One region of the Paenibacillus sp. FSL H7-0940 genome, then DNA from elsewhere that is predicted to be linked to it. Evidence: riboswitches for the same ligand, from Rfam matches in the RefSeq annotation. Region 1 holds a riboswitch; each other region holds the start of a gene.

Region 1 (2,273 bases):
GTCCAGTGCAGGCAGATAGGCGGGAGATACAGGCGAAAAGGATGAGTCGTGAGATATGGGGGATATACCCGGTGTATCGGATAAGCCAGACGATCGCTGTGCTTCCAAATTTGAGATGCCGTGATCCACACACACTTGAATCTCTCCAGAAGCACTTCCCTCTTCTTGCTTAGCTGCCTGCTCTTGCTCCTCCCATATGCCTGGATACCAGATTCCATAAGCCTTCAGCTTTTCCCGTTCATGCGTAAATACCTGCTGTGCTGGCCCATCCGCCACAATCTTTCCTTCAGGTGATAACACAATGATGCGGTCGACCATATCCACAATCTCGTTTATTTTGTGTTCAACGATGATGATCGTTTTGTCACTGGCGATCCGTTTGACCGTATCCCACACCTGGGAAGTCCCCTCATCATCCAGCAGTGCAGTGGGTTCATCCAAAAACAATACCTCCGGGTCCATGGCAAGCATCGAAGCAATCGCAAGACGCTGCTTCATCCCCTGAGACATGGACTGGATCAATACACGATTCTGTTCAAAGGATAACCCCACTTGTTTCAGATAATATTCAATCAGAGCAGGCATCTCTTCACGCGGAATATTTCGGTTTTCCAGAACAAATGCGATCTCTTCATCCGTAAAGGACATACAGAACTGGGTATCCGGATCTTGAAAGACCACTCCTGCTTGGGCGGGAATCCGAATATCATCACATTTCATCGGAATCTCAACCGAACGTGGTATCAGACCGCTCAGAATTTGCAATAACGTTGATTTACCGGAGCCACTTGGGCCAAGCAACAGCACTTTCTCCCCTTGACGCACAGAAAGAGACAAGCCTTGAAATACCAAGGCTTCCTCTCCCGGGAACTTGCATCTTAGATTTGTGACACTTACCGCTTGCGAATTCCCTTCCCCGTTCATCTAATCCAGCGCCTCATAATCTTGTTTGGATACCGGTCTGAGCGAACGCGTTACACCAGTCAGTTCCAATGCTTTGGCGAGATAATAAGCAAACACTCCAGCAATCAAGATGCTTCCAATGAAGCGGAATCCGATAAATAACGTATAGTTCCAGGCCGAGAGTGAATCAATATACCCGTACTGGTAATCCAGCAAAAGCGAAGCCGCTGCGGCTCCTATGGCTGCAAGACAGGTGACAAACAGATTGGTTTTACGATACAAAAATGCGGCGAAGAATATCTCGGCTCCCAATCCTTGCAACAGACCGTATACAAGTGTGGACATGCCCCATTCACTACCCAGAAAAGCACTTACCGTTGATGCCGCAACTTCGGCAAGAATAGCCACGCCTGGTTTACGAATGATAACAAAAGCAAACGTGCCCGCCATAAACCACATGCCGTAGATCATCTGCTCCGCATGAACGCCAAATGGTTTCATCAAGTCATATGTAGGTCCCCATATCTTGTAAATCACCCCAAACACTACTGCGATCACGATGGTTACCAGAATATCCGTTAGTTTCAATCGCTTGTTGCCTGCTGTTGTTGCCATGTTCTCTACGTCCTTCCTTTGTTCCCTGTGAGGGTTATCAAAATAAACGAAAAAGCCTCCCCGGTTCCGGGCAGGCCTTACGTACAGTGTACAATCCTCACAATGATGTATTGGATGGATGTCGAAAATACGGAATATCAACCAGCACCCCTCCGTCATGGCAGATACACCACCACAGTTCAAAGAGGTCTGTTGTTCATCCACGTTCATTCCCACAATTCACCCTTACATATCGCAAATCCATGTTCTCTACGCTGGCATTACCCAGATCAGATGTACGGTCAGCGGCACAAGGCCACTCTCTCAGCCCAACTTCATTGAGCTCCCGGTTCACTTATTTCATTGCTTCTAATGTACATCAGATGGGTATTTGTGGCAATGGTCTCTACAAAAATCAAAAGTTGGCATAGGAAAAGGCATCCCCCTGGATGCCTTTTGGACATACTTCACCATGTGAAATAGCTACCTTATCCGTACACGCCTTCAATCCGTATTCCAAGGTATCCCTGTTCTTAATATTGCGTGTTCCCAGACTGGCTCGTTTTCCCCGAAGCAAACCCCTTGAACAACGTTGGTACTTTGGAATAACGGGTATTCGTAATTTTCCCTTGTGATGTGCTGCTGTCTGTACGCATAATCGAATCTTTCACATTGGAAATGTTAGAGTTATCCAGCGTCATGTTAACTGCAAAGGAAGTTCCACCATTTTGGCGAACCAGTTTGCCAATATCATCTGCACGGAAATTTTTGATGTT
Region 2 (2,273 bases), 300 kb from region 1:
ATATTATTATGTTTTACCACACGCAGTGATCTGGGACTCACCGAAATTGCCAGCCAGATCGGCCTGCACAAAAGTACAGTCCACCGCTTGATGGCTACGCTGGAGGATCGAGGGTTCGTGATCCGCGATGCAGCAACAGAGAAGTACCGACTTGGCATCCGAATCTGGGAGCTGTCAGCTCATATGTCCCGCAGTGATGATCCCGCTATTCTGCTGCTGCCTGCGATGGAGCGACTGAGAGATCGATTGGGGGAGACCGTGAGTCTGTACCTGCGTGATGGGAGTGAAAGGATACGGATTCAAGCTGTGCAAAGTGATCAGGCGATCCGCCGAGTCGCTCCAGTGGGTGTTAGACTCCCGCTGTCTGTGGGCGCTTCCAGCAAAGTCCTGATGGCGTTTGCCACGGACGAGGATCGTGAAGAACTGATGAACGGGCCGGAATGGCCGGTGTTTATTGATCCCGCGGTGTATTTGGCGCAGATGGGAGATATCCGGGATAACGGATATGCGACGAGTTATGAGGAACGTGAGCCGGGAGCTGCCGCGGTATCTGTACCGATTATGGATCGCAGAGGCAATATTGCAGCTGCGCTCTCGGTCTCAGGACCTGTCAGTCGACTCTCGCAGGAGACATTGCATGAATACGCACCTGTGTTGAAGGATGCTGCTACGCAAATGGGGCTCATGTTATCCTGATGTTGATGTAAGTTTTTTCTCTAATAGAGTTTGATCATTTGGAATATAAAGGTTGTTTTTATGTTCCGGTTGCGCTACTCTGTAATGGACGGCCCAACGGAGCCAGCTTCATTGAATATGAACGGCGGCTTATGTAAGCCGCAACTTATTAACGTTACTGGGGGAGTCCGAATTGTCCGGACTGAGACGGAATCGCATGAGATTCCGGACCCTTTGCACCTGATCTGGATCATACCAGCGTAGGGAAGTAATCGGCGATATGACCACAACCACCACATGATGTGACCCTTGTAGGGCTCCGTTAAGGAGCTGCATAAAGGTGCATTATTGGTGATGGACATAAAAGTCGGTTCCTTCGGGGACCGGCTTTTTTATATACAGGGAACGGGCGATATAGCGCGGATTTTATGGGCCTCTTTTTCGATAACCTGCGGAAGTGGGCTTGGATGAGGAGGGAAGTCTTATAGATCGATGATCTGTGGCAGCCTCCGTCTGTTGTTAACTGTACATGAAAAGTGTCTCCCCTGGTCTGGTGTAGGATCGCTCTTTCTTCTCTGCATTGCGCATGATTTGGGACAGGTACGTAAGCGAGCTAATGATGAAACCAACCAAACAAGCGACGAACACTGAGGAGGAGACAAGTGAACATGAGTACAGGAAATCAAACGGGACAACAAGCGACGGAGCAGGGACATAACGATCAGCAGGTGGAAAAAGAAACAGGAGCGGCCGGACGGGTTCAGCCCTTTCCGGGCAGCCGCAAAGTCTACATTCAGGGCTCACGGCCGGACATTGCTGTACCGGAGCGTGAGATAGCCCTTCATGACACGAATACTCCCCAAGGGGTGGAGCATAACGAACCGCTGCGTGTCTACGATACGAGCGGCCCCATGACCGATCCCGAATTTCATGCGGATATCCGCGCAGGTCTGCCAGCTCTGCGCACTCGTTGGATCACAGAGCGTGGCGATGTTGAAGCTTATCAGGGCCGTATGGTTAAACCGGAGGATAACGGACTGAAGCCCGGAGGGAAGAGAGCCGGCGCTGAAGAGTACCCCGGATTACGTGGCAAACCGTTGCGGGCACAGCCGGGACGTTGTGTGACTCAGATGCATTACGCGAGGCAGGGAGTCATTACGGCAGAGATGGAATTCGCCGCCATTCGTGAAGGCGTGGAACCGGAATTTGTGAGACAGGAGCTGGCGAGTGGACGGGCCATTCTGCCATCCAACATCAATCACCCGGAGAGTGAGCCGATGTTGATCGGTCGTCATTTTCACGTGAAGATCAATGCCAACATCGGCAACTCTGCCGTATCTTCCTCCATCGAGGAGGAGGTCGAGAAGATGACTTGGGCAGTACGATGGGGATCGGATACCGTGATGGATCTATCCACAGGCAAAAACATTCATACCACCCGGGAATGGATTATCCGCAATTCACCTGTGCCGATTGGTACGGTGCCGCTGTATCAGGCGCTGGAGAAGGTGAATGGCGAAGCGGAAGCGCTGACCTGGGAGTTGTACCGTGACACGCTCATTGAGCAGGCAGAGCAGGGCGTGGACTACTTTACGATT
Region 3 (2,273 bases), 550 kb from region 1:
ATATGCCTTGCTCACATCGATCTGTTCATCAAGCAGTTTTTTGCTAAACATCCAGTCGGTGTAATTCCGCCACACTTCCTGTTTTTGCTCACCCCAGCGTGGGGCGTCATCTGTGTACTTTGGACTAAGCCATTTCTGGCTTGCCAGCACCAATTCCTTATCCAGATCCGGTACGGCCTTGATCAGAATGTTGGCTGCGTCTTCGGGATGATCAATTGCGTATTGATACCCTTCGGAGGTGGCTTTCAGGAATGCTTTAACCAACTCAGGGTCGTTTTGGATCGTTTGCTCGTTTGTTACAAGGACAGGTGTGTAGTAATCCAATGCATCTGAATAATCCTTCACATATAACATGTCGATGGGCTCCCCGCGCAGTTCGGCTTCAATACCTGTCCAGGCGTAGAAAATCCATGCAAAATCAATGTCCCGTTTTACTACGGTGAAAAAGTCGGCGTCACCCATATTAATGTTTTTCACTTTGGATACATCGGCTCCGTCGCCTTCCATAATGGATTGCATCACGGCTTCTTCGACTGGGGAACCCCAACCGCCATAGGTTTTACCTTCAAAATCTTTCGGTGATTTGATATTCCGATCCGCCGGAGCAGCGAACCCGGATGTATTATGCTGAATAACTGCTGCGATGGAGACCAATGGAACACCCTGTGTGCGGGCTTGAGTTACACTCTCCTGATAACTTACGCCAAAAGGCACTTCATTGGAGGCAACCATTGTATCTGCGCCACCGGCACCTGGTTGTACAATCTCCACGTTCAAGCCTTCGGCTTTATAAAAACCTTGATCTACAGCTGCATACAGGCCGGTATGATTCGTATTTGGTGTCCAGTCGAGCACCACTTTAATATCTTTCAGGGCGGTAGTGTCACCTTCGTTGCTGCTTTCCGTATTTGTGTTGCCGTTCTGCCCAGCTGGGGCAGCTTCTTTGCCACCACATGCGGCTACAGTCACCATAAGCACGCATAAGAGCAACAGTCCCATCGTTTTACGCCATTTCATCTGTGGTTCTCTCCTTCGGTATGTCCGGCCGATTGGCACGGGGTACTCCTTGGCTTCATATCCAATCATCTTGCATAAATCGACAGATTTATACCAGTTGAGATCCGGATGACGTTATTTTTGAACAAGTAAAACGTCCATCGATGTCATTCAAGGAAGCCAGACCGCGTTTAGCGGCAGTTTTTCTTGCAATATCAGGAAGGTGATGCTTCCAGTCTTATACTTTCTGATAGTAACAAAAAAAGCGCCCCGTATTCCGGGACGCGTGCAGGCGTTAGAGAGGTGGCGTTCAGCCATAGGGCTGTGCCATTTCGATATACTCCGATTCCTACGCTGGCATGATCCAGATCAGGTCTAAGGGTTAGTATCTTGGTGGGATACACTCTCAGCCGGCCAATTCCGACTCCCCTGGGAAACTATGAAGTTACGGGCATTACTAGGTGTAATTATAGGCCAGAGGGTGGGGCCTGTCCAGTCATGAACTGGATAGGGACACGTATAAGTTATCAAACAGGCCGTTATACATATGTATAACAGCCTGTTTGGATGTATTATTTTCAATAATTATCGTGGCGAATCATATAAGGCAATCTGACTGAGTGCAAAAGCATCGGATTTTGGGTCATAACCTACCTGTTTCTGAGTGGTTTCCAGATTTAATCGTTTAAACCGATTATTCGAGATCCCATGCAGTATGGTGAAGGGTTCCAGATCGGTAGTTGTAATTGCTTTGAACATCAAATCACACAAGTCAGCTGGACTAATATACGCGCTCATATCCCTTGCCTCCAGCACTGGTCCATCCGGTTGAAAATCATCATATGCACCTATACGCACCGCAACACTTTGTAAACCTTCGGTATACGCAAAATAGGAAGCGAGCGATTCTCCAAAACATTTGCTAACCCCGTACAAATTCCGTGGGCGTGTGGGCATGTCCGGATAGACTTGAGCATCAATGGGATACCCCTCAATCGTCTGTGCACTGCTTGCAAGAATGACTCTTCGTACACCTTGGTCTTTAGCTGCACGGAATACATTAAATGTACCTTTGATATTGATGTCCAACAACGATTCATAAAATCCGGCATTTGGGGAAGGATCTCCCGCCAGATGTACAACCACATCCATGCCTTCGCAAGCATGCTGACAGGCTTCGGGGTCTGTCACATCCAGTGTCATGATCTCATGGCCGGTCCCTTGATACGTATGCAGTCTGTCGATATTTAAATCCGTTAGTCGCAGGTGAAATGCCT

The links. Region 1 has a riboswitch for thiamine pyrophosphate ahead of MHB71_RS20560 (ECF transporter S component). Riboswitches for the same ligand answer to the same signal wherever they lie in the genome.
Region 2: another riboswitch for thiamine pyrophosphate. It lies ahead of thiC (phosphomethylpyrimidine synthase ThiC); the one in region 1 lies ahead of MHB71_RS20560 (ECF transporter S component).
Region 3: another riboswitch for thiamine pyrophosphate. It lies ahead of MHB71_RS22870 (ABC transporter substrate-binding protein); the one in region 1 lies ahead of MHB71_RS20560 (ECF transporter S component).

What each region holds. Positions count from the first base shown of each region.
Region 1 is NZ_CP150280.1:4,649,746-4,652,018, forward strand. It holds gene MHB71_RS20555 (ABC transporter ATP-binding protein) at 1-924, opposite strand, end outside; gene MHB71_RS20560 (ECF transporter S component) at 925-1,518, opposite strand; TPP riboswitch at 1,748-1,858, opposite strand; gene MHB71_RS20565 (pectate lyase) at 2,031-2,273, opposite strand, start outside.
Region 2 is NZ_CP150280.1:4,954,255-4,956,527, reverse strand. It holds gene MHB71_RS21770 (IclR family transcriptional regulator) at 1-696, shown strand, start outside; TPP riboswitch at 846-959, shown strand; gene thiC (phosphomethylpyrimidine synthase ThiC) at 1,344-2,273, shown strand, end outside.
Region 3 is NZ_CP150280.1:5,204,373-5,206,645, reverse strand. It holds gene MHB71_RS22870 (ABC transporter substrate-binding protein) at 1-1,017, opposite strand, end outside; TPP riboswitch at 1,325-1,437, opposite strand; gene MHB71_RS22865 (NAD(P)-dependent oxidoreductase) at 1,582-2,273, opposite strand, start outside.